DNA from 3 places in the Rhizobium sp. SYY.PMSO genome. Region 2 is predicted to be linked to each of the others. Evidence: riboswitches for the same ligand, from Rfam matches in the RefSeq annotation. Region 2 holds a riboswitch; each other region holds the start of a gene.
What was found. A riboswitch is a leader RNA that binds a small molecule or an ion and turns the genes downstream of it on or off. The one in region 2 is predicted to bind thiamine pyrophosphate.
Positions count from the first base shown of each region.

Region 1 (7,699 bases), 260 kb from region 2:
GAATCTCCGCGCGAATCTCCTCAAGCGTACGGTCCTTGATGCGCAACTGCACCAGTTTGACGCCGAGCGGCACCAGTCTCCTGATCCAGGCCGCGCTATCGACGATGAGATAGAAAGGGTCGAGCGTCACGAGAAAACCGCCTTTCCGATGAGCGGAGTGGACGGCACCGCCATATCGCGCGGCTCCAGCATGCCCGCGCCAAAAGCCTGCCTGCCGGCCTCGATCGCCTTGGCGAAGGCTTCCGCCATGGCCGCCGGATCGCCGGCGCCGGCGACGGCCGTGTTGAGAAGCACGGCATCGAAGCCGAACTCCATGACGGCGGCTGCATGCGAGGGCCTGCCGATACCGGCGTCCACGATGAGCGGCACTTGCGGAAAATGCGCTCTCATGGAACGAAGAGCCGAGGGGTCGAGCGGCCCCGCCGCCGTGCCGATCGGCGCGCACCAGGGCATCAGCACCTTGCATCCGGCGTCCAGCAGACGCTCGGCGACGACGAGATCGGTCGTCGTATAGGGAAAGACCTCGAAACCGTCATCCGTGAGAATCCTGGCCGTCTCCACCAGAGCGAAGACATCGGGCTGAAGCGTGTCGTGATGGCCGATCACCTCAAGCTTGATCCAGTTGGTTCGAAACACCTCGCGCGCCATTTTCGCGGTCAGGATTGCTTCGGAAACTCCATGGCAGCCGGCGGTGTTGGGAAGAACGCGGACGCCCAGGCCGCGAATCATGTCGAAGAATGCGCCGCCGTTGCGTCCGCCCGCCGTTTCCCGGCGCAGGGATATGGTGACGATCTCGGTGCCCGAGCGCTGGACGGCCTGCGCCAGCACGGCCGGTGAAGGGTAGCGGGCCGTACCGAGAAGAAGATGCGATGCGATTTTTATTCCGTAGAGCTCAAGCATGGGTCAGCCTCCTTGCATTGGCGTGAGGATTTCTATCCGGTCATTGTCGGCAAGGGGGTGGTCATCGCGCTCTTCACGATGGATGAGTTCGCCGTTGACGGCGGTTGCCAGCCACTCGCCCTCATAGTCCAGGGCAACTAGAAGCTGCGAAAGCGTTGCTGCCTCGACGATCTGTGTTTCGCCGTTGATGATCAGGCGCATGGGCGGTTCCTGTCGCTGTCGTATCTGGAAAAGATGAGGCTTGCCGCTTCGGCGGCCATCGCCGGCGCCAGCAGGAAGCCGTGGCGATAAAGGCCGTTGATAAGGATGGTTTTGCCTTCCTGCGTGACGCGGGGAAGGTTGTCCGGAAAGGCGGGGCGGACGCCGGCGCCGGTTTCGACGACGGCGGCGTCGGCAAAGGCCGGATGCAGCGCATAGGCCGCGTTCAGCAGCTCCATCAGCGAGCGGGCGGTAATGGCCCCGCCGAACTCGGTTTCGATCATGGTCGCGCCGACCATGAACAGGCCGTCGCCGCGCGGCACGATATAGACGGGAAAGCGCGGATGCAGCAGGCGGACTGGCCGTGAAAGCGCGATCTCCTGCGTCTGCAGATAGAGCATTTCGCCCCGAACACCCCGCAACTCCCGACTTTGGCCGATACGAGCCGCCCCCGTGCAGTCGACGATATCGGCAAATTCGCCGTCGTCGGCTATTCCGTCGGCAAAGATGACGCCCTTTGCCGAAAGATCGTCTCTCAATGAATGCAGGATCTCGCGCGGATTGAGGTGCGCTTCCTGCGGAAAGAACAGGCCGTGCCGGAAACGGCCGGCGAGGGACGGTTCAAGGGTGGCGATTTCGTGCTCGTCCACCCAGCGATAGCCCGTCGTGCGGTCCGCGAACCGTCTTAGCTCCTGTCGATCGCGGTTCGGCGCGAGGACAAGCGTTCCATTGCGGACGATCCTGCCCGGCAGGATCGCTTCCCATCGATCGGCCGCGTCGCGACCCCGTTCAAGCACGGCCGCATCGGCACTTTCCCGTTCGCACCATGGGGCCAGCATTCCGCCGGCGAGCCAGGAGGCGGCGCGGCTGAAATTGCGGCTGGTCTCAAAGACCGTGACTTCGGCACCGCGCACGTACAGTTCGTGAGCGACGGTGAGGCCGGCGACGCCGGCCCCTTTGACGAGGATGCGCATCTTACTCGGCCGGCTGTGCGTTGGCATCGACCGGCATATAAAGGTCGCCCCCCTCCCGATACCTCGCCGCCATCGCTTCCAGCCCCTCCTTCTGCGCCTCGGCGCGGATGTCGTGCGATATCCGCATGGAGCAGAATTTCGGGCCGCACATCGAGCAGAAATGCGCGACTTTATGGGCTTCCTTCGGCAAGGTTTCGTCATGGAAGCTGCGTGCGGTGTCGGGATCGAGCGACAGGTTGAACTGGTCTTCCCAGCGGAATTCGAAGCGGGCGCGCGACAATGCATCGTCGCGGACGCGTGCGGCCGGATGGCCCTTGGCAAGATCGGCCGCATGGGCGGCGATCTTGTAGGTGATGACGCCCGTCTTGACGTCGTTGCGGTCGGGCAGGCCGAGATGTTCTTTCGGGGTGACGTAGCAGAGCATCGCCGTGCCGAACCAGCCGATCATCGCAGCACCGATTCCCGAGGTGATATGATCGTAGCCCGGCGCGATATCCGTGGTCAGCGGCCCGAGCGTGTAGAAAGGCGCCGCGCCGCAGAGGGTCAGCTGCTTGTCCATGTTTTCCTTGATCTTGTGCATCGGAACATGGCCGGGGCCTTCGATCATCACCTGGCAGTCTTTCGCCCAGGCGATCTTCGTCAGTTCGCCCAGCGTCTCCAGCTCGGCGAACTGCGCGGCGTCGTTGGCATCGGCAATCGAGCCGGGGCGCAGGCCGTCGCCAAGCGAAAAGGAGACGTCATAGGCGCGGCAGATATCGCAGATGTCCTCGAAATGTTCATAGAGGAAGCTCTCGCAGTGGTGATGGAGACACCATTTCGCCATGATCGAGCCGCCGCGCGAGACGATGCCGGTGACGCGGTTGACGGTGAGCGGAATGTAGTGCAGCCGCACGCCGGCATGGATGGTGAAATAGTCGACGCCCTGTTCGGCCTGCTCGATCAGCGTGTCGCGATAGATCTCCCAGGTCAGTTCCTCGGCGATGCCGCCGACCTTCTCCAAAGCCTGATAGAGCGGCACCGTGCCGATCGGCAGCGGCGAATTGCGGATGATCCATTCGCGGATATTGTGGATGTTGCGGCCGGTCGAGAGATCCATGACGGTATCGGCACCCCAGCGCGCCGCCCAGACCATTTTCTCGACTTCCTCCGCCATGGACGAGGTGACAGCGGAATTGCCGATATTGGCGTTGATCTTCACCAGGAAATTCCGGCCGATGATCATCGGTTCGCTTTCCGGGTGGTTGATGTTGGCCGGAATGATCGCGCGGCCGGCCGCGACCTCCTGGCGGACGAATTCCGGGGTCACATGGTCCGGAATACGGGCGCCGAAGCTTTCGCCGTCGCGCGCCATGGCTTCGGCCTGCGCCTTGCGGCCGAGATTTTCACGGATGGCGATGAATTCCATTTCCGGGGTGACGATGCCGGCGCGTGCATAGGCGATCTGGGTGACGGCCTTGCCGTCCCTGGCCCGCAACGGCTGGCGTCTGCCCGGAAATTCCGGGGTCAGTCGCTCGCCGGTGACAAAGCCATTGTCTTCCGGGCGCACATGCCGGCCTTCATAAGCGTCGACATCGCCGCGGGCGAGCACCCAGTTGCGACGGAGTTGCGGCAGGCCCTGCTCGATACGGATTTCCGCGCCCTCGATCGTATAGGGCCCGGAGGAATCGTAGACGATGACGGGCGGTTCGCCCGATGTCGGGTGGACGCTGATCTCCCGCATCGGCACGCGGACATCGGCATGGATATCGCCCGTGACATGGATCTTCCGCGACGCGGGCAGCGGCCCTGTGGTGACGGTGGGGGTGAGGGTCTTTGCGGCAATGGTCATGGTTTGAGGCTCCAAGTGGCGGTTGGAGACCCAGTCATCAGCCGGAATGATGAAAAGACGCCGGCATGGAATCCACGCGGGAATCCGAAGCCTTCGAGCGCTTGCACCGTCCCTACGCCAGTATGAACTGGATCAGGTTCAACGGGTCACTGCGCCACAACAGGCAAAGCCATATTGTCCAGCAGTATCTCAGCCCCTTGCCGGGACCCCCCCTGGTGAATGTGAAAAGGCTATGCCGTCGCGTTGGTTCCTGTCAACCCCGCCGCAAGCGGCACGGTTGGCCGGAGGAATCGCAGCCGCCATGCGTCGAAAATACAATCTCCGCGAGATTTTCCGAAGGGGCGGCCTTGTGCCGCCTCAATAACGCGGCGCGGTGTCGCCGACGAAACGATGAGGGCCTGTGTGCGAGAGCTTGCTGGCGGTATCGAGCCAGATCTTGCCGCCAAGCGCGCGCCAGCGACGGCAGAAGGCGAAATCCTCGCTGAGATAGAGGCCCGTCTCTTCCTCGATCATGCATTCAAACAGCGCGTATTGCGTGCCCGGCGATGGCTTCGTGCTCGGATAGGCATGGATGGCGTTATAGCGCAGTCCCGGATAGGCCTCCGTCATCGCCTCGATGACCGCACGCTTGATGAGAAGCATGCCGGTTCCGGCATAGACGGCGCTGACAAAATCGCCGTCCCGTTCCGCACTCTGGCCAATCAGAGGCGTGCCGACATAATGGAGCGCTGCTGAGGCAAGCGACGAGCCGTCCTGCGAATTGGTGCGAGCGGCAGTGTTCCAATCGTAATCCTTGATCGGATACATCGCCGCGACGACATCCTTGTCGGCGTCGAGCAACCGCATCACCTGATCCGGTTCGAAGCTGATGTCGGCGTCGATGAACAGCATGTGGGTGGCCGCGGTGTCGTTCAGAAAGGACGATACGAGGGTGTTGCGGCTGCGCGTGATCAAGGCATCGTTGCCGAGCAGGGCGAGCGTCAGTTGAATGCCGGCCTGCGCGCCCGTCTGCATCAGGGAAAAGATGGATTGCATATAATCCTTGGTAACGAGACCGCCGAAACAGGGGGTAGCGATGAATATCTGGCGGTTCTCATGCATTCGCGATTTGTCCCCTTTTCGATGGCGCGCCGGCGGGAATCTAGGGAGATTCGATATTTCTGTGTGTACCGATTTATTGAGTTTTGTTTCCAAGCATTGCTGAAATCGGCAGGCAGCGCTTTGCCGCAGACCGGCCTGCCGAATGGCGCAGCGTGCCTGTCGGCGGCAGAGCTGGCCGCACATTTCGGGCGATTGCCGGCATCGGCCCCGCCCGGGTTGTGGCCCGGGAGACCAGTTGCATTTAGGCAACAGCACCCAAGACTAACGCCGGAGCCTCTTTCATTGAATTGACAAACATACGGGCTGTTTGTAAATCGGATGCAGGACAGAGGTTGTCTTACGGTCGAGTGGTCGGCCGGATCGGTAGGGGCATTTCAAGACCTTTGCCGCGGGGTCAATCATGGAGGTTCGAGGGGACTCAAGCCAACATCAGGTACGTATTTGCCGGGCTATCCGGTCGCGTTTTAGACCGAACCGATCTTCAAAGCGGTATTCCAGCTCTGCACTCGCGGTAAATTAGAAATGCATATTACAATCAGGAGTTTATAATGAACATCAAGAGCCTTCTTCTCGGCTCCGCTGCTGCCCTGGCAGCAGTATCCGGCGCGCACGCAGCCGACGCGATCGTCGCTGCCGAGCCCGAGCCGCTGGAATACGTTCGTATCTGCGACGCATACGGTGCTGGCTACTTCTTCATCCCGGGCACCGAAACCTGCCTCAAGATCGGCGGCCGCGTCCGTACGGAAGGCGAGTGGTACGATGCCTATAACCCGAACAGCAAGAACGGCACGCTCTGGCACACCCGCGCCGAGCTGAACGTCGACACCGCGACCGACACCGAATACGGCCCGCTGAAGACCAACATGGTTCTGCGTTGGGACTGGAACGACGGCGGCTCCACCTCCACGAAGCTCCTGTTCGCCAACATCAGCCTCGGCGGCTTCACGGTCGGTAAGCTCGACTCGCAGTACAACCTGTACATGGGTTACGCCGGCGACGTCATCAACGACGACGTGATCTATGACGGTCCGTACGAACTCAACCAGTTGACCTACAACTACGACGCAGGCAACGGCTTCACGGCCGTCATCTCGCTCGAAGATTCGAATTCCAGCGGCTCGGATGCGTCCTACGGCTCCAGCTGGTGGGCGGACGACAAGGCCAACCACTACGCTCCTGACGTTGTAGCCGGTGCCGGCTTCAAGTCCGGCGCATGGGGCTTCAAGGTTGTCGGCGGCTACGACTCGATCGTCGAAGAAGGCGCCATCAAGGCTCGTGTCGATGCCGACTTTGGCGCATTCTCGGCCTTCTTGATGGGCGGCTGGAACACCGACGGCGACAAGCTCAACAAGTATGCAGGCACCAACCTCGATCGTTCGGCTTGCCCGGCTGATCGTCCGGCGCTGTGCGGCTGGGGCGACTGGGCTGTCTGGGGCGGCGTTGGCGTTCCGGTCAACGACAAGCTGAAGTGGAACCTCCAGCTCGCCTACACCGACTCGAAGATCTTTGCCGCTACCACCAACGTCAAGTGGAACCCGGTCAAGAACCTCCTCATCGAGCCGGAAGTTTCCTACACCAACTTCGATTCTGTGAACCAGGATCAGTGGGCTGGCATCCTGCGCTTCGAGCGTAGCTTCTAATCTGGAATTACCCGGCTCCGTGCCGGGTAAGGGAAGCCTGGCGTTCCAATCCGTCGGGCTTCTTTCATCGATCGGTTGACCTCCGATCAAAGTAAAGGATCCGGCTTTCCCTCCGGATCCTTTTTTATTTCCGGAATAGTCGCAGCCAAGCGTGCTTGCCGCTTCTCCGGCGAGTCGGCTCGATTCAAATGAATGATGTGGTTTGGCGATTCGGCGGAGCGTCTGGCTGCTTTGGAGTCCGGGAAAGTACGCAGCGGTTTTCCATCCGGAATTGCGTGAAGACAAAAGGATGGAGCGTTTTCGCGATCCGAAGAAAAGCGGAAAAGTTCTAGGCCGCCGAAATCGCCATTTCATGCGTTTGTGCCAGCGGGAACCAGGTCTTCAACACCATCTTGATGAACATCTGTCCGCAGGGAACGAGCTGGAAATTGCCCCGGTCGAGCGTCCATTCGCTGATCAGGCCCCCGATGACGGCGGTCAGTGCGGACGCGGCCGTATCTGGCGTCCAGGGCGCCGGCAATTTCGTCTTCTTGTCCATCAGGGTGAAAATGCGTTCAAAGTGCTCGTGCATGTCGTGCCGGAAGGAACTGGCGCGGCTTGTCGTGCCGTCGCAGAATGCCATGTCGAGATGCATCATCACCTTGAGCATGCTGCGCTTGCGCGGATCGCCTTGAACATCGTCGAATATCGACGCTATCGTATCCGCTATGAGATCGAGGGGATTGGGCGGCAGCTCTCTGGACATCCGCTCCGCCAGCTCCTGAAACGGCTGCTGGGCCTCGTCGCGAATGGCGAACATCAGCCCCTGCTTGTTCTTGAAATGCCAGTGCACCGCCCCCCGCGTGACACCGGCGGCCGCGGCTATCTCCTCCAGGCTGACATTCTCATAGCCCTTGTCGAGAAACAGAGCCTTTGCAGAGTGCAAAATCTCGCTTCTCGTTTCCGCCGCCTCCTCCTTAGTGCGCCTCATTCACATCTCCACAGAAACCGATTCTCAAGCTGCGCCCCTCTTTTTTTATTCTTGTCCATCCATGCCGCTCACCGCCGGACCCCATGCA
Region 1 covers NZ_CP177350.1:1,286,366-1,294,064, reverse strand. Annotated here, with positions in the region: gene ACJJVH_RS24260 (thiamine phosphate synthase) at 1-130, opposite strand, end outside; gene ACJJVH_RS24255 (thiazole synthase) at 127-900, opposite strand; gene thiS (sulfur carrier protein ThiS) at 904-1,101, opposite strand; gene thiO (glycine oxidase ThiO) at 1,092-2,072, opposite strand; gene thiC (phosphomethylpyrimidine synthase ThiC) at 2,074-3,900, opposite strand; TPP riboswitch at 3,993-4,123, opposite strand; gene ACJJVH_RS24235 (hypothetical protein) at 4,258-5,001, opposite strand; gene ACJJVH_RS24230 (porin) at 5,550-6,641, shown strand; gene ACJJVH_RS24225 (TetR family transcriptional regulator) at 6,970-7,611, opposite strand.
Region 1: linked by a shared signal. The riboswitch ahead of thiC (phosphomethylpyrimidine synthase ThiC) and the one ahead of thiM (hydroxyethylthiazole kinase) in region 2 are both predicted to bind thiamine pyrophosphate.

Region 2 (7,699 bases):
GTTCTGATCAACCTCTTCCAGAACGCGCTGGAAGCGTTGGAGGGTCGTGACCGGGCAAAGGTGGACGTGTCGGTGCGCGAGTCTTCGAGTGAAATCGAGATCGTGGTTTCGGACAACGGGCCCGGCATTCCGGCGGCGATCCTCGATTCGCTGTTCACGCCCTTCAATACCTCCAAGGAAAAGGGACTGGGTCTCGGCCTGGTCATTTCCAAGGACATCATCGTCGACTACGGAGGGCGGATGGATGTCGAGAGCAACGGCGGCGGCACCCGCTTCACCATCCATTTGCGCAAGGCCACGTCATGAATGATAGCTCGCCCGTTTTCCTCATCGACGATGACAAGGATCTGTTACGGGCAACGAAGCAGACCCTCGAACTTGCGGGTTTCAACGTTTCCGCCTTCTCGGCGGCAACCGATGCTCTCGCCGCGTTGGACCCCGGTTTTGCCGGTGTGGTCGTCTCCGATATCCGCATGCCGCAGATGGACGGGCAGCAGCTTTTCGCGCACATCAAAGGATTTGACGGCGATCTGCCGGTCATTCTGGTAACGGGTCACGGCGATATCCCGATGGCCGTGCAGGCCATCCAGGACGGCGCCTATGATTTCATCGCCAAGCCTTTCGCCACGGACCGGCTGGTGCAGAGCGTGCGGCGCGCGGCGGAGAAGCGACGGCTGGTGCTGGAAAACCGAGCCCTGCGGCAGGCGGCCGAACAGGCTCAGGGCGATTTGCCGCTGATTGGCCAGACCCCGGCCATGGATCGCCTGCGCCACACGCTGCGGCAGATCGCCGATACGGATGTCGATGTGCTGGTGACGGGAGAAACGGGCAGCGGCAAGGAAGTGGTGGCCAGCCTGCTCCATCGCTGGAGCCGCCGCGCCAAAGGCAATTTCGTCGCGCTGAACTGCGGTGCCCTGCCCGAAACCGTGATCGAAAGCGAGCTTTTCGGCCATGAGCCTGGCGCTTTCACCGGCGCGCAGAAAAAACGCATCGGACGCATCGAGCATTCGAGCGCCGGCACCCTGTTCCTCGACGAAATCGAAAGCATGCCGCCGGCGATCCAGGTGCAGATGCTGCGCGTGCTGGAAATGCGCGAAGTGACGCCGCTCGGCACCAACGACGTCCGTCCCGTCGATCTGCGGGTGGTCGCGGCGGCAAAGGTCGATCTCGGCGATCCCGGCCAGCGCGGTGATTTTCGTGAAGACCTTTATTATCGCCTCAACGTCGTCACCCTTTCCATTCCGCCGCTGCGTGAGCGGCGCGACGATATTCCCCTGCTCTTCGGCTATTTCGCCGAGCGTGCTGCCAGCCGCTTCAAGCGCGAGGCGCCGGCAATCTCCGCTGCCGTTAACCGACATCTGCAACAGCATGACTGGCCGGGCAATGTGCGCGAACTCTCGCATTTCGCCGAGCGCTTCGTGCTCGGGCTGGAGGCGACCGCCCTGCCGAAGCCGGCAAAGGCGCCTGCCATCGATGCGGGGCTTTCGCTACCCGCCCGTGTCGAGCGATATGAAGCCGAACTCATTCGGGAGAGCTTGCAACAGAACAATGGCGATGTGCGCAAGACGATAGAGGCGCTCGGCATTCCGAGAAAGACCTTCTACGACAAGCTGCAACGCCACGGCATCGTCCGAGGCGATTTCGCCGGCCTCGACGGCGATGACCGGCGAAACTGACGGATCTCCCGAAAAGCGATATCAGGGTAATTCCGGCGCCGTCTGAAACGGAAACGCGCTATGCACTCGCAAGCCGCGCGGCGGAAGCGGAAGCATGCCGGGCTGCAATCTCGGCCGTGCGGTCGAGCACGATCATGGCCTGCTCTATAAGGCCGGCAAGCGCCTCGGCGCTTTCGCAAGCGTGAACGACGAGCGGCGCGCTCAGGCAGATTCTCAGGGCACTTGCCGGCACATCGCCGAAATCGGCGCAGCGTACGGGTTGGCCGAGGCGCACCGCCGCAAATCCATCTTCCTCGACAGCCAGTTCCTTGTAGACGGCCGCGGTCTCGACTGCGTTCAGCACGCCGGCATTATTGGCATTGCGCAGATAGAACGAAAAGATCGACGGAATTTCGTCCCAATGGCGGATCGCCGGTGTTCCCCAGAGGCAGTGCCGGTCGAGCGGCCGGCTATCCAGCAACGCAAAGGCAGGGTCGCCGGCAAGCCGGGCGACCACCGCCTCGGCAAAGGCCGAGAGGACGGCAATGACTTGCTCCTGCGGAATTGCGGCAAAGGATTCAAGCTCGAACAAGGCCGCCTTCCAGCGCAGGAGCAGGCCGAAATTGGCGCGCTCCGGCAGCGTATCGCGCGCTGCCCAACCCTGCGGCCACTCGGCTTTGCCGCAATAATCGGAGAGGGCCGCCGGCAGAGGGCGGTTCCTGAAGCGCATCGACATTTGCGGCGGGCACAGAAGCGCACCGCTGAAAATCGGCCCCGCCAGGAATTTCGAGCCTGTTACGGCCACCATGAAGCCATGCGCCAGATAGGCGCGGATCGTCGCCGCCGACAGGCGGAACTGGCATGCGTCTATCATGATATCGAGAACATCGCCGAAACGCGCCTTGAGACGCAGCACGCTTTCCAGGCTCGGCGCCAACAGACTTGTCTTGGAAACATCGGTCACGACGAGCAGGCATCTCAACCCTGCCGCGCGGCCAAGCTCGATCAGGCCCCGCAATTCGTCCTCGACTTCGCTGTCGGCGCGCAGGGAACCGTCCTTGTTGCGCACGGCAATGGTCGCGTTACGCGTCGCGTCGCCGGCCCGCAGTTCCTCGCCCTTGGCAACCACGCGGTCGCTACTGACACGCCCCATGAAATGCCGGCCGGCCGAAGCGGTCATGACGCCGCTGCCCGTCTCGTTCCCCATCAGAGTGATGGTCATCAAGGCCCGGCCGTCCTCTCGGGCCAGAAGCGAAGCGGCGAAGAGATGGATATCGGTGCCCGATGTCGCCAGGATGGCATCGATACGCGGTTGTTCGGCTGGCTGGTCGAGCCCAAGCATCCGCAACAGGTCGCAGCGCAGTCTTTCGACTTCACGCTCATAGACGGCGGCGGCCGAACCGGATTCCATTTCGCGCATCAGACGCGCATAGTAGGACTCCACCACGGCAAAGGCATTGGCGGAAATGGTCGACGCGGTGGAGGAGCCGAAGGCGAAATCCCTTGGCCGAGGCGACGGGCCATAGCCATACATGTTAAGGCCGCTGACCGCATCGCAATCCAGCCGTTCGTCGCCGCCCGAAATCAGGCAGTTCAAAAGCGCTGCGCGTTCCGCGCTCGATTGCCTCGATAGCAAGCCCGCGGCGATGTTCTTATCCAGGGCTCGATCGTCAGCAACCTGCTGCATGAAGTAGCATTCCTCTTTGACCAAAGTCGAAACGCTTTGCCTGATCGCACCGCGTTCATGCCGGGCAAGACAGCCTCGGCAGCCGAACATTACGCCGGGCAAGATTGAGCGAGGCTGACTTGGCCGTGGGCGGCCGGGGTTCAGTGGCGAATGCAATAAAAAACTCGCGGCCCTGAGACCGCGAGTTCGCAAGAATGAGCATCAAATTGTTCGTCAGCCTGCGGCTGCGATCTTGTCCTGCGTCCTGGTTTCGAAATCGCTGGCGTCGTGGCGCTCGCGCAGCTGTTCGGACGGATCGCCCGACATGCGGTTAACCATGCGGCCGCGTTTGACGGCCGGCCGCGCATAGATCTGGTCGGCCCAGCGCTGAACGTTCTTGTAGTCCTGCACCTGCAGGAATTCGCCCGCGCCGTACTGCCAGCCCTTGGCCAAGCCGCCGTACCACGGCCAGATGGCGATATCGGCAATCGTGTAATCGCTGCCGGCGATGTATTCGCTCTCGGCCAGACGACGGTCGAGCACGTCGAGCTGGCGCTTCACTTCCATTGCGAAGCGGTCGATCGCATATTCGATCTTCGTCGGAGCATAGGCATAGAAATGGCCGAAACCGCCGCCGAGATAGGGCGCGCTGCCCATCTGCCAGAAAAGCCAGGACAGGCACTCGGCACGCGCCGGCTGTTCGGCAGGCAGGAAGGCGCCAAACTTTTCGGCGAGATACATGAGGATCGAGGCCGATTCGAAGACGCGAACCGGCTTCGGGCCGCTGCGGTCCAGCAAGGCCGGGATCTTCGAATTGGGATTCACATCCACGAAACCGCTGCCGAACTGATCGCCTTCGCCGATCTTGATCAGCCAGGCGTCATATTCCGCACCGCTATGGCCAAGCGCCAGCAGCTCTTCGAGCATGATGGTGACTTTCACGCCGTTGGGCGTTCCAAGCGAATAGAGCTGAAGGGGATGGCGACCGACAGGCAATTCCTTGTCGTGGGTCGGCCCGGCGATCGGACGGTTGATGTTGGCGAACTGGCCGCCATTGGCCTTGTTCCAGGTCCAGATCTTCGGCGGCGTATAGTCGGCAGAACCGGTCATGGGCATCCTCCTGTTCGGGAATCAGGTTTTGGGGTCGGTCTTCGATGTAGCGCGCTACATATGCCGGACATAGGGGCGGCTGTTCATTTTTGCGAGAGGAGTCCGCGCGGCTTTCGACACAAGCGGCTGGGCCTGTGATCTGCATTGCACCGGCGAAGAACAATCGAAGATGGTTTGCCGGAGATTCGTTCGATGGCCGAAATGAAAAAAGCCTGCCGCGGGAGGAGGTGCGGCAGGCTTTCTACAAGAACCGAACAGCGGATGGGAGGAGGAGTTCCGCTGTTCCTGCAGCCGTCCCTGGGAGGAGGAGTAGGACGTCTGCCAAGCGAAGGGATGCGGGAGGAGATGCATCGCTTCGATGGGGATGAGAATACCAGTCTTTTGCTCAGTTCATAGGCATTTCTTTGCAGGGCAGTTATGCGCTATGCGAAAAGCGGAAGGCTGAGCTGACGGGATTTTCAGCGAATGCGGCCAGCGCCGGCTACGATATTCACAAAACAAAAGCGCCTGCTCGGATGGAAGCAGGCGCTGGCGTAATGCAGCTTTATAAGGTGCCGTTGCGGCCGTTAGCGAGCGATGGCTGCGCGGGCGACATTGCGGATTTCGCCGCGATCGATACCCAGGTCATGCAGTTCGCGCGTAGACATACGGCCCAATTCGGCGACCGTCTGACGATACTTGCGCCAGTTGTTGAAAGAGCGTGCTACGTTCATGATGATCCCCTTTCCTCGGGCTTTCGAAGCCGGGCTGCCGTCCTTGGCGCTCCGTTCGCTTCGATGAGAAACATATAGTCCCGATCCCGCGCTTTTTGCAGAGCCAAGAGCTCACTGCACCCATGCGTCTATTGCATGGATCGCCGCGTAACGAGGCAACCTGCCCTCGCCGCCCGTCGCCGTGGCATTTGCGATTTGCTGGTGACAGCGCCGGCTTTGTCTGCGAAAAGGAAGAGATGAGAGACAGGGGCGTCCGCCATCCGGCGGGCTGAGAAGCACCCTTCGAACCTGAACCAGATCATGCTGGCGGAGGAAGTCGCTCGGGACCTTGCAGGCACAGCACGTCGTCCCCTCGCGTCTCGCTCCGCCTGAAAGGGCCGATATGCGAGATCAGATCACAGCGGGCAAGCTGCTTGGCGCCATGCGGGCCAACCCGCCCCTGGTGCAATGCATCACCAATTTCGTCGCGATGAATATCGCCGCCAATGTAATGCTTGCCGCCGGCGCATCGCCGGCCATGGTGCATGCCGAAGAGGAAGCGGGCGAATTCGCCGCCATCTCCGGCGCGCTGACGATCAATATCGGCACGCTCTCGAGCGGCTGGCTTGCGGGCATGCTGAAGGCCGCGCAGTCGGCCAACGCGGCCGGCAAGCCATGGGTCCTCGATCCGGTCGCTCACCATGCCACGGCGTTTCGCCGCAATGCCGTCGCCCGATTGATCGAGCTGCGGCCGACGATCGTTCGCGGCAACGCATCCGAGATCATCGCGCTTGCCGGCGGCGCCAGCCGCGGCCAGGGCGTCGACAGCCGCGACGCCGTCGAGCAGGCGGAAGATTCCGCACGGCAACTGGCTGAAAGGCACGGCTGCGTCGTCGCCGTCACAGGGGTCACCGATTTCGTGACCGACGGGCGGCAGGCACGGCGCGTTGCGGGCGGTTCGCCGCTCATGCCGCAAGTAACCGCGCTCGGCTGCTCCCTCACCTGCCTTGTCGGCGCCTTTGCCGCAACGGCGCCGGATGCGGCATTGGATGCAACGGTGGCCGCACTTGCCGTCTTTGCCGTCGCCGGGAAACAGGCGGCAACGGCTGCGAACGGCCCGGGCTCCTTCTCCTGGCGCTTCCTCGATGCGCTCGCCGGCCTGGACAAGGAAGTGCTGGACCGCGAAGCAAGGATCTCGGCGGCATGAAAGACTTCGATCTCTCGCTCTATCTTGTCCTCGATCCCGTGCTTTGCGCCGACATCGGCATGATCGAGACCACTCGCGCGGCTGTTGCCGGCGGTGCCACGATCGTACAGTTGCGCGACAAGCACGCTCCGGCTGCCGCGATGATCGAAACGGGTCTCGCCCTCAAAAAGATCCTGCAAGGGAGCAATACCCGGCTGATCGTCAACGACAATGTCGAGGCGGCCATCGCCATCGGCGCCGACGGCCTCCATATCGGTCAGGAGGATATGGACGCCACCGAGGCGCGCCGCCTGATCGGGCCGGATATGATCCTCGGCCTTTCGGTGGAAACCGAGGCCCTCGCTTCCGCCATAGATGCCGGCATCGTCGATTATGCCGGGGTCGGGCCGGTCTTTGCAACGCCGACCAAGCCCGACCACAAGCAGCCGATCGGCTTCGACGGCCTTGCCCGCATCGTCAGGCTCTGCCCGGTTCCAACGGTCGCGATCGGCGGCCTCAAGGCAGAGCACGCGGCGAAGGTTCTTTCGGCCGGCGCCGACGGTCTGGCGGTTGTCTCCGCCATATGCGGCACGCCGGACCCGCGGGCAGCCACGGCCCTTATCGCGCACGCCATCAAGGAGGCCCGCCAATGATCCGTAACGTCTTGTCCATCGCCGGCTCCGATCCTTCCGGCGGCGCCGGCATTCAGGCCGACCTGAAAACCTTTTCTGCCCTCGGCGTCTATGGAATGGCCGTCCTGACGGCATTGACGGCTCAAAATACGCAGGGCGTTTCCGGCGTCTATCCGGTCCCGCCCCAATTCGTGGCGGAGCAGATCGACGCCATCTTTGCCGATATCCGTGTCGATGCCATCAAGATCGGCATGATCGCCAACGCCGCGATTGCGGGCGCCGTCGCGGATGTTCTGGCGCGACATCGCGATGTGCCCGTCGTGCTCGACCCTGTCATGATTGCCAAGGGTGGCGCAGCCCTGCTTGCCGCCGATGCCGTCGACGTGCTGACCACCCGATTGCTGCCGCTGGCAACGGTCATCACGCCGAACCTGCCCGAGGCAGCGGCCCTCCTGCACGAGCCGGAAGCGCGAAGCCGCGAGGACATGGCGCGCCAGGCGCTTGCGCTGGCCGAGTTCGGGTCTTCGGCGGTCCTGGTAAAGGGCGGCCATCTGGAGGGTCACGAAAGTCCGGATGTGCTGGCAGGCGACGGCCGCCTGACCTGGTTCGAGGCCGAACGGCTGCCGACGAAGAACACGCATGGAACGGGCTGCACGCTCTCCAGCGCAATCGCTGCGGGAATCGCCAGGGGCTTGCCGCTTGCCGAAGCCGTTGCCGCGGCCAAAGCCTATCTCGCCGCTGCGGTGGCTGCCGCGGGC
Region 2 covers NZ_CP177350.1:1,030,145-1,037,843, reverse strand. Annotated here, with positions in the region: gene ACJJVH_RS23165 (sensor histidine kinase) at 1-306, shown strand, start outside; gene ACJJVH_RS23160 (sigma-54-dependent transcriptional regulator) at 303-1,676, shown strand; gene ACJJVH_RS23155 (hypothetical protein) at 1,735-3,342, opposite strand; gene yghU (glutathione-dependent disulfide-bond oxidoreductase) at 3,556-4,431, opposite strand; gene ACJJVH_RS23145 (DUF1127 domain-containing protein) at 4,998-5,144, opposite strand; TPP riboswitch at 5,380-5,476, shown strand; gene thiM (hydroxyethylthiazole kinase) at 5,527-6,330, shown strand; gene thiE (thiamine phosphate synthase) at 6,327-6,962, shown strand; gene thiD (bifunctional hydroxymethylpyrimidine kinase/phosphomethylpyrimidine kinase) at 6,959-7,699, shown strand, end outside.

Region 3 (7,699 bases), on a different replicon from region 2:
GGCCTCGCCTTCACCATTCCGGTGCTCGTAGGTTCCGCCATGCTGCACGAGGGCGCCGTCATCAGCTCGGTCTATGAGCGTACCGAGGGTCTCATCCGCCCGATCTTCGAGCGCTACGGCATGCAGCCGGGCGACGTGCTGATCATCGCCTCCAACTCCGGCGTCAACGCCGCTCCGCTCGAGGCGGCGGATTATGGCCGCGAAATCGGCGCGACCGTCATCGCCATCACGTCGCTTGCCTATTCGACCGCTATTGCCAACGGACGCAGGAAGCTCGCCGATATCGCCGATATCGTGCTGGACAACGGCCTGCCGCCGGGCGACGCCATGATCGACCTGCCACGCACCGGCCTGAAGGTCGGCCCGGCCTCGACGGCCGTCGGAGCGACGGTGCTGAATGCCATCTTCGCCGATGTCGCCGCCGAACTCTGCAAGGATGGCGATCCACCCGTCTATCTCAGCGCCAACATGCCGGGTGCCAGGGAAATCAACCAGCAGCTGGTCCGGAAATACCGGCCGCGCAATCCGCATCTCTAGCCAGATGCGGTTCCGCGTTTCACGGAGCCGCTCTATCTATTTGTTTTTGTTCGATTCAAAACGGAAAATCGCTGCGCGTTTTCCTTGAATTGCTCTAAACGATACCGCGTTCCGGCCGCTCAGCCCTCCAGCTCCTCGCGCAGCATTTCGAGTTCGAGCCATTCTTCTTCCATCTTTATCAGGCTTTCCCGCAGCTTTTCCATCTCCGCCGCGAGTCGGTTGAAGGTTGCGGGATCCTTGGAGAACAGGTTCGGATCGGCCATCTTCTTCTCGCGGGCGGCAATCTCCGCTTCGGCCTTGGCCATTTCCTTCGGCAGGTTTTCGAGAGCGAATTTCTGCTTGTAGGACAGCTTTCCCTTGGCCTTCGAGCTCTCGGCGACGGGCGTTGCGGCTTCGGCCGGCTTTGGTTTCTCGGCCGCCTTTTCCGCCCGCTTGCGTTCCTCGATTGCGCCCTTGCGCTGGGCGAGCATGTCCGAATAGCCGCCGGCATATTCGATCCAGCGTCCATCCGGATCTTCCGGATTGGCGGGCGCGATGGTCGAGGTCACGGTACGGTCGAGGAAGTCGCGGTCGTGGCTGACGAGGATGACGGTGCCGGCAAAGCCGGCCACGATTTCCTGCAACAGGTCCAGCGTCTCAATGTCGAGATCGTTTGTGGGTTCGTCGAGGATCAGGAGATTAGTCGGCCGCGACAGGATACGCGCCAGCATAAGCCGGGCGCGCTCGCCGCCGGAGAGATTCTTGATCGGCGTGCGCGCCTGCTCCGGCTGGAACAGGAACTCCTTCATGTAGCCGGTCACATGCCGCTGCTCGCCATTGACGAGCAGATTCTCGCCGCGACCGTCGGTCAGATAGTTGGCGAGCGTATCTTCCGGGTTCAGTTCCTCACGCTTCTGGTCGAGCGTGGCGATCTCCAGATTGGTGCCGAGCTTCACCGTGCCGCTGTCCGGTTCCAGCTGGCCGGTCAGCATCTTCAGCAAGGTGGTCTTGCCGGCGCCGTTCGGCCCGACGAGACCGATGCAATCGCCGCGATGCACGCGGATCGAGAACGGCGCGACGATGATGCGGTCGTCATAGGCCTTGGTGATCCTGTCGGCCTCGATCACCAGCTTGCCGCTTTCCTGCGCATCGGAGGCGGCAGCCTGCACCGTGCCGAGAGCGCCCTTGTGGCCACGGTAGCGGGAGCGCATGTCCTGCAGCTCGCCGAGCCGGCGCATGTTGCGCTTGCGCCGCGCCGTCACGCCGTAGCGCAGCCAGTGTTCTTCACGCTCGATCTGCTTGCCGAGCTTGTGCTGCTCCAGCTCTTCGGCCTCCAGCACCTGATCGCGCCAGGCTTCGAAATAAGCAAAACCCCGGTCCAGCCGGCGCGACGTGCCGCGATCGAGCCAGACGGTGGCGGTCGAGACCTTCTCCAGAAAGCGGCGGTCGTGCGAGATCAGCACGAGCGCACTGCGGCTCTTCTGCAGCTCGCCTTCCAGCCATTCGATGGTCGGCAGGTCCAGATGGTTGGTGGGCTCGTCGAGCAGCAGGATATCCGGCTCCGGCGCCAGAACGCGCGCAAGCGCGGCCCGGCGCGCCTCGCCGCCCGACAGATTGTTCGGGTCCTCTTCGCCGGTCAGGCCGAGATGGGACAGCAGGTAAGTCACCCGGTAAGGGTCGTCGCCGGGGCCGAGGCCGGATTCCGCGTAAGCCGCAACCGTCTTGTAGCCGGCAAAATCCGGTGCCTGTTCGAGATAGCGCACGGTCGACGACGGATGGCGGAACACCTCTCCCGACTGCGCTTCGACAAGGCCGGCGGCGATCTTCAGGAGCGTCGACTTGCCGGACCCGTTGCGGCCGACAAGGCAGATCTTGTCGCCCGGCTCCACCTGCAGCCCGGCACCGGCGAGCAAAGGCGCACCGCCAAAGCTCAGGAAGATGTCGTCGAGTTTCAGAATGGGAGGGGCCAAGATCAGACTCCGGAAAGGTCATAAGGGCGGGCAAGAACGATCGCCCTGCCGCTGCCGAGCAAAAAGCGCACATCGCCTTCCGCCACATTGGAAATGGTGCGCGATGCGCCGAAGGGCAAATGAAAATCACGCAAGGGATATCGGGCATTCTCGATGAAAAGGCCCGTCAGATCGCTGAAGCCGAGCACCGAAAACAGCGAGCGGGCCGGCAGCGCCAGCGTGAGATCGCCCGGCGGAAGCGGCACGGCCTCCTCGTCGCCTGAAGTCAGCAACACGTCGAGGCCTTTTTCGGCAAGGTGAACGCCGTAAAGCAGATGCTGGATCGCATGATCGGATCGCTCGCCGCCCATGGCGCCGGCGAGGATCAGCCTGGCCGCACCGCGATCGATCGCTTCCGAGACGGCAATCTCGCCGTCGGTCGCCGCCTTCGCTGCCGGATAGGGCTGCTTCGGCACGTTGGGAAAGGCGCGCAGCAGATCGGCAGGCGTGGAATCGAAGTCGCCGACCCACAGCTCAGGTTCCACCCCGAGCGCGACCGCATGGCGCATGCCGCCATCGGCCGCGATGAAACGGCTGCCTGAAACGGCATCGCGCAATCGCTCCGTCAGGCGGAGCTCGCCGCCGAGCAGGATGGTGAAGGTGGTGGACTGGCTCATGAGGCAAGCCCATAGCGCAAACTCATATCCCTAGGGAAGAGCGCCGTTGGCAAGAACGACCGCGCCGGCCGCTCAGTCGTCGGTTTCCTTGAGGCGAGCCTGGAAAACCCGCTCGTAACCGCTGACATAGCGATCGAACAGCAGCGAGAAGCTCTCGATTTCCTCCGCCGTCCAATCTGCAAAGATGCTGCCGATGACCGAATATTTCTGCGCCTGTATCTCCGACAGCAATCGCTGCCCGAGCGCGGTCAGCACCACGACGATGCGGCGCGCATCCGCCTGCGATGCCTTGCGGCGCAGGACACCGCGGGCCACCATGTCGGCAACGATGCGGCTCGCCCGCGACGGATCGATACGCACCATTTCGGCGATGGTGCCGACGGTGACTTCGCCGGTCGCCTCCGCCCGCCGGACGACATCGAGCACGTCGAGATGCGAAAGCTCGAGGCCCGGCGCGACGCTCTGAATGGCAAGCCTGCCGATCATGCGGCGGCCCGTCAGCAGGCGCATGCGCGTCATCGCATGGCCGATGCGAAGAAGATTCTCGTCTTCGGTCGGCAGGTGAGCTTCAACTTCTCGTGTGTTCGTCGCAGATGTCATCTTTCCACCATACCAGAGGGAGAAAAGAAATAAAATATGCAAACAGCATTCAACTGTCATTGACAATTATATGCTAATGGCACATATATTTCAGGTATGAAAACCGAGGCGTCCCGCGCATTCGATCGATCGCGCAGCGTTTCGGCCAAGCTGGGATTTCTTGCCCCATGGACATGCAGACAACATTGGCCCCGCTCGTGGCGGATCATAAACGGCGGCTTATCCTCTTCCTGTTTCTGATGACCGCCATGTTCATGGCGACGCTCGACAACCAGATCGTATCGACGGCGCTTCCGACGATCGTCGGCGAGTTCGGGCATCTGGAGCGCTTCGGCTGGATCGGATCGGCCTATCTTCTCTCCCTATCGGCCGTCATGCCCGTCTACGGCAAGCTCGGCGACCTCTTCGGCCGCAAATATGTGATGATGGCGGCGATCGCGATCTTCACCGCCGGCTCCGCCGTCTGCGGTCTTGCCGTGTCGATGAACACGCTGATCGCCGCCCGCGTGCTGCAGGGTCTCGGCGGCGGCGGCATCATGGTATCGATCTTCGCGGTCAACGCCGACATCTTCGAGCCGCGCGAACGCGCCCGTTACCAGAGCTATTCGAGCCTGGTGCTGATGGCCTCCGGCGCCATCGGGCCTGTTCTCGGCGGCACGATGAGCGATCTGTTCGGCTGGCGCTCGATCTTCCTCGTCAACGTGCCGATCGGCTTCATCGTGCTCACCGGCCTCGCCTTCATGCTCCCCTATCGCAAGCCGGCCCGCCGGCCGAAGATCGATTATGCCGGTGCCGTCGTCCTTGCCCTGACGACCACGAGCATCGTGCTTGCCGCCGATGGCAGCGAATTGTTCGGATCGCTGCTGTCGCCGCAATGCCTCGGCATCATCGCCTTCGGCGTGATCTGCGCCATTGCCTGGGTCTTCATCGAGCGCCGCGCGCCGGAGCCGATCGTGCCGATGACGCTGTTCCGCAATTCAACATTCGGCCTTCTGCTGATCACCTCGATCACCAGCGGCGCCGTTGCCATCGGCATGGTCAATTATTTCGCGCTCTTCCTGCAGACGACGACGGGCCTTTCACCCTCGATGGCCGGCCTGCTGTTCATTCTGCTGACCGGCGGCCTCGTCTGCGGCTCGCTGTCGGCCGGCCGGCTGATCGCGGCAAGGGGGCGCTACAAGCCCTTTGCGGTCGCAAGCGCCGCCTGCAGCACCATCGCATTCGCCTCGCTCGCCTTCGTCCATGCCGGCACGCCCATCGTCTTCATCGGCGGCCTGATGCTCTTGCACGGCATCGGCATCGGCCTTGCGCAGCAGGTGCCCGTCATCGGCGTGCAGAACGCGGCCGCTGCCCGCGATGTGGGTGCGGCGACCGGCGCCGTCACGCTGTCGCGCATGGGCGGCGCCTCGATCGCCATCTCCATCTACGGCGCCATCATCGCCGCCAAGCTCGGCAATGTCGGTGTTTCCATCGCAGGCGTTCCCGACATCGAGGAACTGACGCCGAAGATGATGGCCGCTCTGCCGGAGGCAACCCGCGAAGCCGTCGCCAATGCCTATGCCAGCGCCTTCAGCCCGCTGTTCATGACGGCCGCCGGCATCTGCCTGCTCGGTCTTCTGACCTCCCTGACGCTGAAGAACGTGCAGCTTCCCGGCGCAACAAAGAAACTGGACGGCGTAGCTGCTGCCCACGCCGCCGAGTAACGCCTCCCGCCCATAATCGGCAAGGGAATCATTTCCCTTGTCATCCCGTCGTCACAAGGCTAAATCTGCCGACGCTCTAACGGGGTGCCTTATGTCTTTGCGGACATCTGGCTGAGAGGCTTTGACCGGCCAACCCGCGGAACCTGATCCGGCTAACACCGGCGGAGGGATTAGACGCGTGACGAAATCATAGCGCCCTTTTCCCCTTCAAGACGAAACCAGAGAGGAGGCGCTGTCATGCAACACCGTTCGCTATTGTCATTCTTCGCCGGCTTGGCCCTTGCCGCCGGAACGACCCTTTTCGCCGCACAGCCAGCCGCCGCGGCCGACAAGACCCTGACCATCTACACCTATGAGAGCTTTACCGCCGACTGGGGTCCGGGCGCCAAGGTCAAGGCGGCCTTCGAAAAGACCTGCGGCTGCACGGTCAACTATGTCAGCGTCACCGACGGCGTGGCGCTTCTCTCCCGCCTCAAGCTGGAGGGCGCGGGCACCAAGGCCGATGTCGTTCTCGGCCTCGACACCAATCTCGTCGACGAAGCCAAGGATACCGGCCTCTTCGACGCAAGCGGCATCGACACCTCGGCCCTCAAGGTTCCCGGCGATTTCAAGGACGATGTCTTCGTGCCCTACGACTACGGCCACTTCGCCGTCATCTACGACACTCAGACGGTGAAAAATCCGCCGAAGAGCATGAAGGACCTGGTCGAGGGCGATCCCTCGCAGAAGATCGTCATCGAGGATCCGCGCACCTCGACGCCGGGTCTCGGCCTTCTGCTCTGGGTCAAGTCGATCTATGGCGACAAGGCGGCCGACGCGTGGACGAAGCTCAAGGGCCGCATCCTGACCGTCACCCCCGGCTGGTCGGAAGCCTACGATCTCTTCACCAAGGGCGAAGCGCCGATGGTGCTCTCCTACACGACGTCGCCGGCCTATCACATGATCGAGGACAAGACCGACCGCTATCAGGCGGCCGCCTTCTCGGAAGGCCATTACATCCAGATCGAGGTCGCCGGCCTCATCAAGTCTTCGCCGAACAAGGATCTCGCCCGCGACTTCCTGAAGTTCATGATCTCCCCCGGCTTCCAGGACATCATCCCGACAGCCAACTGGATGATGCCGGTCTCCGCCACGTCGGAACCGCTGCCGGATGCCTTCAGCAAGCTCGTCGTACCGTCGAAGACCTTCCTGATGAGCCCCGCTGAGGTCGACAAGAACCGCAAGGCCTGGATCGACGAGTGGCTGACCGCCACCAGCGGCAACTGACACCTTGACCATCCTGACGGCACCCGAACGAAGACGCGCTATTTCCGGCGGGGCGCTCAGCCTTGCCGGCATCGTCTTCTTCGTGGGAGTTGCCGTGCTCGTCCTGCTGGCCGCCGGCATCGAATCCGGCGGCGAAACCACGCTGACCGATCCCTACCTGCTGCGCGTCCTGCGCTTTACGCTGCTGCAGGCAACGCTTTCGACGCTCCTTTCCATCGCGCTCGCCATACCGGTCGCGCGCGCTTTGGCGCGCCAGCCGCGCTTTCCCGGCCGGTTATGGCTGATCCGGCTGATGGCCGTGCCGATGGGCCTGCCGGTGCTGATCGGCGCGCTCGGCCTGCTCGGCATATGGGGCCGGCAGGGGCTGCTCAATCAGGCGTTTGCGGCGATCGGCCTGTCGCAGCCCGTCAGCATTTACGGGCTCGCGGGCATCCTGCTGGCGCATGTCTTCTTCAACATGCCGCTCGCCTGCCGGCTGATGCTTGCCGGGCTGGAGCGCGTGCCGGCGGAATACTGGCTCGTGGCCGGCGGGCTCGGCATGCGGCCCGCCTCGGTCTTCCGCTTCATCGAATGGCCTGTCCTGCGCGGCCTCATTCCCGGCATTGCCGGCCTGATCTTCATGCTCTGCGCCACCAGCTTCACGCTCGTCCTGATCCTCGGCGGCGGCCCGGCCGCGACGACGCTGGAGGTGGCGATCTATCAGGCGCTGCGCTTCGATTTCGATCCGGCGCGCGCCGTGATGCTGTCGCTGCTGCAAATCGTCGTGACCGTGGCGATCCTCGGCGCCATGACGCTGTTTCGCGCGCCGGACGATCATGGGCTGACCAGCGGCCGTACGCTGCGGCGCATCGATGGACAGATGGCTGCGGCGCGATGGGCCGATGCGGTCATGCTCCTGCTCACAACGCTCTTTCTCGGCCTGCCGCTCGCTTCGGTCGTTGTTGCCGGCCTGGAGGCCAACCTTCCGAAGCTGGCGATCCAGCCGATC
Region 3 covers NZ_CP177349.1:3,129,665-3,137,363, forward strand. Annotated here, with positions in the region: gene ACJJVH_RS15190 (SIS domain-containing protein) at 1-537, shown strand, start outside; gene ACJJVH_RS15195 (ABC-F family ATP-binding cassette domain-containing protein) at 657-2,486, opposite strand; gene ACJJVH_RS15200 (thiamine diphosphokinase) at 2,489-3,142, opposite strand; gene ACJJVH_RS15205 (MarR family transcriptional regulator) at 3,215-3,742, opposite strand; gene ACJJVH_RS15210 (MDR family MFS transporter) at 3,910-5,445, shown strand; TPP riboswitch at 5,516-5,632, shown strand; gene thiB (thiamine ABC transporter substrate binding subunit) at 5,683-6,711, shown strand; gene thiP (thiamine/thiamine pyrophosphate ABC transporter permease ThiP) at 6,722-7,699, shown strand, end outside.
Region 3: linked by a shared signal. The riboswitch ahead of thiB (thiamine ABC transporter substrate binding subunit) and the one ahead of thiM (hydroxyethylthiazole kinase) in region 2 are both predicted to bind thiamine pyrophosphate.